2 regions of the Metabacillus sp. cB07 genome follow, and region 1 is predicted to be linked to the other one. Evidence: riboswitches for the same ligand, from Rfam matches in the RefSeq annotation. Region 1 holds a riboswitch; the other holds the start of a gene.

Region 1 (4,396 bases):
CCATCGTATTCTTTTTCAATAAATTCAGCCGTGTCTTCCTCCTGGTAAAGCTCAACGATGCGTTTCAGTTCTTTGCGGTCCTTGTCTTCTGTGCGTGTTGCGATGATGTTGATATAAGGTGTGGCTGTGTCATCTTCATGGAAAATAGAATCCTTGATTGGGTTAAATCCTGCATCAACAGCAATTCCGTTGTTGATGATAGAACCTGCTACATCGGGAAGAACACGCGGTGTCTGGCCGGCGACAACAGGCACGATTTCAAGCTTTTTCGGATTTTTGACGATTTTATCAAGTGATCCGTTTCCGTCAAAATCTTCAGGAAGTTCAATTAAACCGGCTGCCTGAAGAAGAAGGAACGCTCTTCCCATGTTTGTCGCTTCATTCGGAACTGCAATTTTTCCGCCTTCCGGAATGTCTTCAACAGATTTGTATTTATCCGAGTAGAGGCCAAGAGGTGCGATGACCGTTGTTCCAATAGGAGTCAGGTCAAGATTGTGTTCTTTTTTGAAGGCATTAAAGTAAGAAATCGTTTGAAACGCATTGGCATCCAGCTCGCCTTCTGAAAGCGCAAGATTCGGCTGTACATAATCTGAAAATCTGACAATCTCAATGTTGATGCCTTCTTTTTCTGCCTTCTTGGCAACAAAATCCCAGATGCGGTTATCAGATCCGCTGACGCCGATTTTCACATCCACCTCTTCTTTTCCGCTAGCTGTTTTATTTCCGCATCCCGCAGCAAAAGCGGCGAGTGCTGCAATCAGTGTTAAAATGATCCATTTTTTCATCATTGTTCTCTCCTATCGTCTTCTGATTTTTTTCGATAAAATGTTTCCTGAAGTCTGAAGTCCCTGAACAAGGACAACAAGAATGGCCACTGTAATGATCATGACAACCGTGTCAAAGCGCTGGTAGCCGTATGTAATCGCGAGATCTCCAAGTCCGCCTCCGCCGACAGCCCCTGCCATCGCAGATGCACCGACAAGTCCCACTGTTGCAATCGTCAGACTCAAAACAAGTGAGCTTAATGCTTCAGGAACAATAAACTTAAAGATGATCTGGGTTGGCGTTGCACCCATTGCTTCTGCCGCTTCAATGACTCCCGGGTCCACTTCAAGCAGCGAGTTCTCTATTAATCTGGCAATATAGGGTCCTGCGTAAAAGACAAGCGGCACAACAGCTGCAGCTGTTCCGATTGAGGTTCCGACAATCAATCTCGTCAGCGGAACAATCGCCACCATCAAAATGATGAACGGCACAGAGCGGAAAAGATTCACGATCCCGTTCAGGATGTTAAAAATAATGGCATTTTCCCATAGATGTCCCTTTCGGGTGATGACCAGCAGCACGCCGAGCGGAAGGCCGATCAACGTGGAGAAAAGCAGGGAAAAACCGGTCATTGCGAGTGTTTCGACTAAAGCATCGATTATTTGCTGAGAATCAACTAGCATGTGCATTCACCTCTTTCACTGATACGTTCTCCTGGTTCATCACCAGAAGCGCTCTTTTTATTTCACTTTCCGTTCCCTGAAGTTCAACGATTAAATGTCCAAATGGAATCCCCTGAAGCTCCGTGATGTTGCCGAACAGCACGTTGATATGGAGGTCAAATCGTTTCGCAATCTGCGACAGCAGCGGCTGTCCTGAGGATTTGCCGACAAAATTAATTTTGAAAATCTGTGCCTGGCTGTTTTCCTCCTGAACAAGCTTCAGGACCGATTCAGGAATCGAATCATTCAGAACAGAGCTGACAAAGTTTGATGCAGTCTTCGTTTTCGGATTTGAGAAAACTTCAAACACAGAACCTGATTCAATGATTTTTCCGCCTTCAATCACGGCTACTGTATCGCAAACCTCTCTTATGACTGACATTTCATGCGTGATCATGAGAATCGTAATGTTGTATTCCTCGTTGATTTTTTTCAATAGCTTTAGAATCGAAGCTGTCGTCTGAGGATCAAGTGCCGAGGTAGCTTCATCGCACAGAAGAATAGATGGCTGGGTAGCAAGAGCCCTCGCAATTCCGACGCGCTGTTTCTGGCCGCCTGATAACTGATCAGGGTACTGGTTCGCTTTGTCCTCAAGTCCTACAAACGAGAGCAGCTCAGCAACCCGCTCCTTAATAACTTTCGGCGAGGCCTTTGAGAGAAGCAGCGGCATCGCCACATTTGCATAGACTGTCTTTGAATTAAGCAGATTAAAGTGCTGAAACACCATGCCGATTTTCCGTTTGACTCCGCGCACATCCTTTTTGGAAAGCGCCGTTAAGTCGAGACCATCCACGATGATCTGCCCTGCTGTTGGACGCTCGAGCAGATTCACTGTGCGGATCAGGGTGCTTTTTCCGGCTCCGCTAAAACCGATGACTCCGCATATTTCCCCTTTTTTCACTTCCAGATCAATGCCGTCAAGAGCTTTCACTTCATTGCCGCCGCTCCCGTATACCTTTGTGACGCCTTTAAATTCAATCATTTATGTAACCTCCCTGTATTTTTGCAATAAAAAAACCCTCTTCTATCCGACAAGAAGAGGGCATGGCATAAGAAATCACCGGTTCTCTTCTCATCTCCCAGGCTATCGCCTGCTGGAATTGGCACAGTACTTTTTCAAAAGTCCGCTGCCGAAGCATCATGGGGCCAGTCCCTCCGCTTCTCTGGATAAGAAAATCATGATTTAGTTTTAAAGAAAAATAAAAACCTCTCCCTGAAAGACAGGAAGAGGCTGGATCTGCAAAAAAAGACCGTTCGCTCTTCTCATCTCTCAGGCTGCACGCCTGCTGGAGTTGGCACAGTTCTCATAAAGAGTCCGCTGCCGAGGTTTCAAAGGGCCATATCCCTCCACCTCTCGTGATAAGAAGCAATATTTTCGATGTGTCTAACTTTACTCCGGTATTTTCTGAAAGTCAACACTTTTTTAAAAAATCAGTTGGACTGCTTAGAAAGTCTGCGGTATTTATACTGCTGCCACTGAAAACGGATAAAGCAGCCGATGCAAAACCCGAGAATCGCGGCAAATGCAGCAATGGCAACCATGATAGTCGCCGCATAGGCAAGCACCGTCCAGTCAAGCATGTATCCGGCAAATCCAAGGCTCAGGCAGATCACTGCTATTACCTGATTAAACTGCTGCTGATCAAAATCTTCCTGTATATAGGCTGAAGGCTCTTTTTTCAAAAAGGTGCCGGCAGCTTTCATAATCGGGTTTACTTTAAACAGCAGTCCCATAATCCCGGCCGTAAGAGGCACCAGTAAAAAAGCGCCCATGCCGCTGATCAAGAATACTGCAGCGGATAGCACAATCACCCATTGATTAACTAATACTAAAGGTTTTGGAATGGTTTTCACACTAAAACCCACCTGTCTGATTGGAATATAAGTATTTTACTCCAGGCAGCCAATTTTGTGAAGAGGATTGCTTCAGGAAGTGATTGACAGTTATCTCTCCATCATGATAAAATCGTTAAAACCAACTAAACCAATAAGAATTAAATATAATCTATCAAGAGTGAACGAGAGATCTGGCTCCATGACTTCACAGCAGCCGCCGCACGCCGGAAAGGTGCTCCAACCAGCAAAGCACGATGCTTTGGCCGATAAAGACAAACCCTCTCTTGTCAGCTGTAAGCAGGAGAGGGTTTTTTAGTTCAGAATTGATTGGGAGGAAATGATGATGACGACGAAACATGTGCCTGTCCTTGCAGGAGCTGAAAGCTTTTTTCATAAAGGAAATGAGATCGGCATTCTTCTGTGCCACGGATTTGCCGGTACTCCCCAAAGTGTTGGCGAGCTCGGAAAACTGTTGGCCGCAAAGGGATATACCGTTTATGCCCCGCGCCTGAAAGGCCACGGAACCACTCCCCTAGACTTTGAAGACTGCTGCTTTACAGACTGGATTCAAAATATCGAAGAAGCTTATAAAAAGCTTAAAAAAGTGTGCCGCAGAATCTTTGTTGCAGGACAGTCCATGGGCGGAATTTTAGCGGCTCACCTTGCCTGCAGACACCAGGATATTGACGGCCTGATCACCATCAATGCTGCACTCAGTGTTCCGGGCTATGAGGTTTTTCAGCACGAGATCGAACCCCGTTTTATTCCAGAAGGAAAACCGGATATCAAAGCGGACGATATAGAAGAAATTACGTATGAAGCCGTTCCGATTAAAGCCGTCCACAACCTGCTGACGCTCATTAAAACAACGAAGCCCGTGCTGTCTGAAGTAACCTGTCCGACCCTGATTTTCAAATCAGAAGAAGACCATGTTGTTCCGGCCTCAAGCTCAGATGTTCTTTTCCATGCCATCTCATCTCCTTTCAAACAGATGGTCAGCCTCACGAATTCCTATCATGTGGCCTCAATGGATTTTGATAAGGACGTCATTGCAGAAAAAACAGCCGCCTATA
Region 2 (4,396 bases), 790 kb from region 1:
GCCTTAACAGAAACTATTTATTTGATGATCAGTGATTCCTTTAATGACTCCCAGTTCACTAATCAAAAATTCATGTGCGCTATCCAGCATTTTTTTTTCGCTTGTATTAAGTGCTTTTTCTTTCTTCATACGCATTAAATCACGTATAACTTCAGCACCTTCTTGTATGTTGCCGGTTTTAATTTTGTCCGTGTTCACTTTATACCTTTGTTTCCACGACAGTAATCTATCTGATTCTCCATGCTGAAAAATGTGTATGATGTGCTTTAATGCAAGTATGTCAGTAACTGGGCGTATACGTGAACTCAGTATTTTATCCGTAGGAATCATGACTTGCATATTGCCTATTAACATATTTATGACATAATATTGCTGGTTTTTCCCTGATATTTCCTTATCTTCTATAGCTTTAATGATACCGACTCCGTGCATTGGATAAACAATGTTATCGCCAATTTGAAACAAATAATCCACCTCCATATATGGTAACCTTCTAAAGCTTAACATATAGATTATTTTTTATCAAATTTTTAATGATATCATAAATTTATTTTTGGTGTCAACTACTTTTTCCTTTGAAGATCAAAAAAAGAAAATGCAGCAGGAAACGTGTCGGATTACCAATAAAGGGAAGGTGGATTTTCCTGCGAATATCAAAAAAAGCATACTAATTTCTATGCAAATTAGTATGCTGATTGATATATGATTTACCGTGTTATTTAGGACGCTGTTTTTTCTTACGCTGCTTTTCTTTTAAACCGCGGAAACTGTATCAAAATCGCCACAATACCACATAGAGCAATCAGTACCGGATAAAAGGAGTACGGCAGAATGCTTGTCGGGGAGATGGAAGCAAATTCAGCCGCTGAAAGGATCTGCGCACCGTATGGGATCAGTCCCTGGATGCTGCATGAGAAGATATCGAGAAGACTTGCTGATTTACGTTTATCGATTTCATACTTGTCCGCCATATCTTTGGCAAGAGGGCCCGTTGCAATAATCGAGATTGTGTTGTTTGCCGTTGCAAGGTTCGTAGAGCTGACAAGGCCCGCAATCGCAAATTCTGCCCCTCTTTTAGAAGAAATACGCTTCGTCATGGTTTCAAGAATGAAGTGAATGCCGCCGTTTCGCTTGATCAGCTCTACCATACCGCCAATCAGGAGCGAAAGAATGACAAGCTCAGCCATTCCCATGATGCCGTCTGTTATTTTCTGCAGAAACGCTGTTAGTGTGTAGCTTCCGTCTGCCATTCCAATAACTCCGCCGAGGATAATGCCTCCTGCTAAAACAGCAATGACATTTACTCCAAGCAGTGCTGCTGCAAGAACCCCGATGTATGGAAGCATTTTTACCCAGCTGTACGCTTCAGGTGTAACTGGTGCCTGTCCGCCCAGTGTGATGACGACAAGCACAATGCACGTAATAATGGCTGCGGGCAGCACGATAAAGAAATTTGCTTTGAATTTGTCCCGCATTTCTGTTTGCTGTGTTCGGACAGCTGCAATAGTTGTATCCGAGATGAACGACAAGTTATCTCCGAACATGGCCCCGCCAATAATGGCACCCATTGCAAGAGCCACTGAAATGTCTGCCTCTGTACTTATTCCGACTCCAATCGGAGCAAGAGCGGCAATCGTACCTGTAGAGGTACCCATCGCAAGCGAGATAAACGCGCCGATGATGAACAGCCCTGCAATCAGCAGGCTCTGAGGCAGGAAGGACAGTGCCAGGTTAACCGTCGACTCAACGGCGCCCATTCCTTTTGCCACTTCCGAAAAAGCACCCGCAAGAATAAAGATAAAGACCATGATCATTAAGTCAGGGTGTCCCGCTCCTTTTGAGAAACTCTCCACTTTTGATGTGAAGCTTTCTTTCCGGTTCATGATAAGGGCTGCTGCTGCGGCAACAAGGATTGCCACAAGGATCGGCATTTTATAGAAGTCTCCTGTGATGATGCCCGATCCCACAAATAGTCCGATGAAAATAACGAGGGGCAAAAGTGCCCAGCCGTTAGCTTTTGTCTTCATAATAACCACCTTTCGTTTCTTCCGTAATCATAGTGTTCCGCTCTCTGCAGATAAAAACTGACTGCATAAAAAAAGATCTCTTCTTGATAACAAGAAGAGATCCTATATCCGGAATGGAAATAAGCTCTTCTCATTTTTCAAGCGCATGGCTTGCTGGAATTGGCACAGCACTCACAAGGATTGCGAGTCCGCTGCCGAGGCATCACAGGGCCAGTCCCTCTGCCTCTCTTAATAAGAAGATGATATGTGTGTTTTAAAAAATACCTTTACTACATTAAGGGGTTGCGGTGCAAAAGTCAAATGGCAGATTTAACTCGAGTTAAGATCTAAATTATTTTAATTTTTTGTTAATGATGCAATGTGGAAATAAAGAAGTGGAAAAAGTGCCGATACAATTCCGTATCGGCACTTTTTCTATTTATTTCATTTTAACCAGAATAATTCACCTTCAAATTTAATTAGTTTTTCTATAAACTCTTCAAAGGTCATTTTAAGGTTTTGTGGAGGATTGCTAGTATCAATGTCCTCATACAATAAATAATCTTTTTCCCCTCTTTCAACTTTTTGTTCGTCTATTAAAAAATATCCTACATCTGCGTATCTAATTACACAAAAGTATTTTTCCGGAATTAGATGAGAAATAGAGAGAGTTTCTTGTATTATTTCCTTTAAACTATGGACAAAAATGCCACTCCCCCAATCATCAGTGAATATTCTTCCACCATTATGTAAGGTCAAAAACGTCTTATAGTCATCCGGTAAATCAAATTTAAACTCATTTATTTCTTGTAATGAAGCGGGTTCAAAAAACAAACATTTCTTATCTGCTGCCGTACCATCATTTAAATGAATTCGAAATCTACCATCTCCATCTAGATTCGCTTTCAAAGATTCCAAAGTCTCTATGATCATTTTCCACCTCAAAAAGGTAATATTTATTCCGCCAAGGAGTAACAATTTGTTGATGCATTTCTCTTCGAAGGGCGTATAAATTTATCATATCATTATTTCCTCCTCTTTCCAGCGGTCTTATATGATGCACATTCAAAAGCAGTTTTTACTCGATCTATAATCAAAATTGTTTGAATTTTTCACTGTGTATGGAATAATATGGACTATATAGTCGGTTTTAAAAAAAGAAGGGCGGGCTGCAAATGGCTCCAATTGTATCAGAGGAATATAAGGAGAAGAAGAAGCGGCATATTCTGGACAGCTCTCTGAAGGCATTCGGGGAAAAAGGATTTCAGCTGGCCACCATCGATGACATTGTAGCTGAATCCGGATTGAGCAAAGGAGCCATCTATAACTATTTCAAAAGCAAGGAAGACATTTATCTGCAGCTGATGCAAAGGAAGACGGAAGAGAATATAGCAGGGTTAAAAGAACGTTTCCGTAAAAAGGAAACGGCCGAAGAGAAACTCAGACAGTTCTTCAAAAACTATCTGGAGATCAAGCTTTCACCGGACTGGCAGCGGATGATCGGGGTTCACCTTGAGTTTTGGATTCATTCAGGACGGGATGAAGAGCTGAAACGGGTGATGACCGCACGGTATGAAGAGGTTTACCGGACGCTGCTGATGGAGGTTTTGCAGGAAGGAATTGATCAGCTGGAATTCCGGCCGGATGCGGATCCCGCTATTATCTCGTCATTGGTATGGGGAACAATTGACGGCACCTGCCTTCATTATTCTGTCATCGGAAACGATTATCCGTTCCGGGAACAGATGAAGACACTTGAAGAAATGGTGTTTATGTACGTAAGAAAAGGGGAGAGAGAATGATTACATGTAAACGGCTGTCCCAATGTACACTTCAAGATGCACTGATTGCATGGAACAAGGGGTTTGAAGGCTATGATTTTGATATGACTCTCACACTTGAAGCCTTTCTGAACAGACTTGTATTTGAGAATCTTTCACCCGCGCTGTCCATTGTGGCTTTTGACGGAACCGAACCCGTCGGACTGATCTTAAACGGCGTCAGGTCCATTGACGGCAAAAACGTCTCCTGGAACGGAGGCACCGGAGTTGCCCCTGCATTCCGAAGCAAAGGCGTCGGGAAAAAGATGATGGAAGAAGTCCTGTCCATCTATGAAAAAGAAGGAGTCCACACGGCTACACTTGAAGCACTTTCGCATAATGACCGGGCAATCAAGCTGTACGAGAAGATGGGATATCAGACGGCAGATCAGCTTGTTCACCTCGGATATTCGGCTCCATTGACACTCGATCCGCCCGCTCTAACGCATGATATTCACTGGAAAAAGCCGCATAATTTAGCGGAGCACTCTTTTTGCAGCAGGCTGATTCCATGGCAGGTGCAGTGGCAGAACATTCGTGACGGTGAAGCGCTGCTTGCGGTTGAGAACG

Evidence for each region. Region 1 has a riboswitch for S-adenosylmethionine ahead of JOJ89_RS18300 (methionine ABC transporter ATP-binding protein). Riboswitches for the same ligand answer to the same signal wherever they lie in the genome.
Region 2: another riboswitch for S-adenosylmethionine. It lies ahead of JOJ89_RS01165 (Na+/H+ antiporter NhaC family protein); the one in region 1 lies ahead of JOJ89_RS18300 (methionine ABC transporter ATP-binding protein).

Annotation. Positions count from the first base shown of each region.
Region 1 is NZ_CP069296.1:3,564,531-3,568,926, forward strand. Features, by position in the region: gene JOJ89_RS18290 (MetQ/NlpA family ABC transporter substrate-binding protein) at 1-785, opposite strand, end outside; gene JOJ89_RS18295 (methionine ABC transporter permease) at 798-1,448, opposite strand; gene JOJ89_RS18300 (methionine ABC transporter ATP-binding protein) at 1,438-2,469, opposite strand; SAM riboswitch class I at 2,557-2,661, opposite strand; SAM riboswitch class I at 2,748-2,853, opposite strand; gene JOJ89_RS18305 (DUF4395 domain-containing protein) at 2,919-3,341, opposite strand; SAM riboswitch class I at 3,490-3,596, shown strand; gene JOJ89_RS18310 (alpha/beta hydrolase) at 3,661-4,396, shown strand, end outside.
Region 2 is NZ_CP069296.1:201,615-206,010, forward strand. Features, by position in the region: gene JOJ89_RS01160 (CarD family transcriptional regulator) at 4-480, opposite strand; gene JOJ89_RS01165 (Na+/H+ antiporter NhaC family protein) at 738-2,030, opposite strand; SAM riboswitch class I at 2,155-2,265, opposite strand; gene JOJ89_RS01170 (SMI1/KNR4 family protein) at 2,451-2,939, opposite strand; gene JOJ89_RS01175 (TetR/AcrR family transcriptional regulator) at 3,182-3,808, shown strand; gene JOJ89_RS01180 (GNAT family N-acetyltransferase) at 3,805-4,396, shown strand, end outside.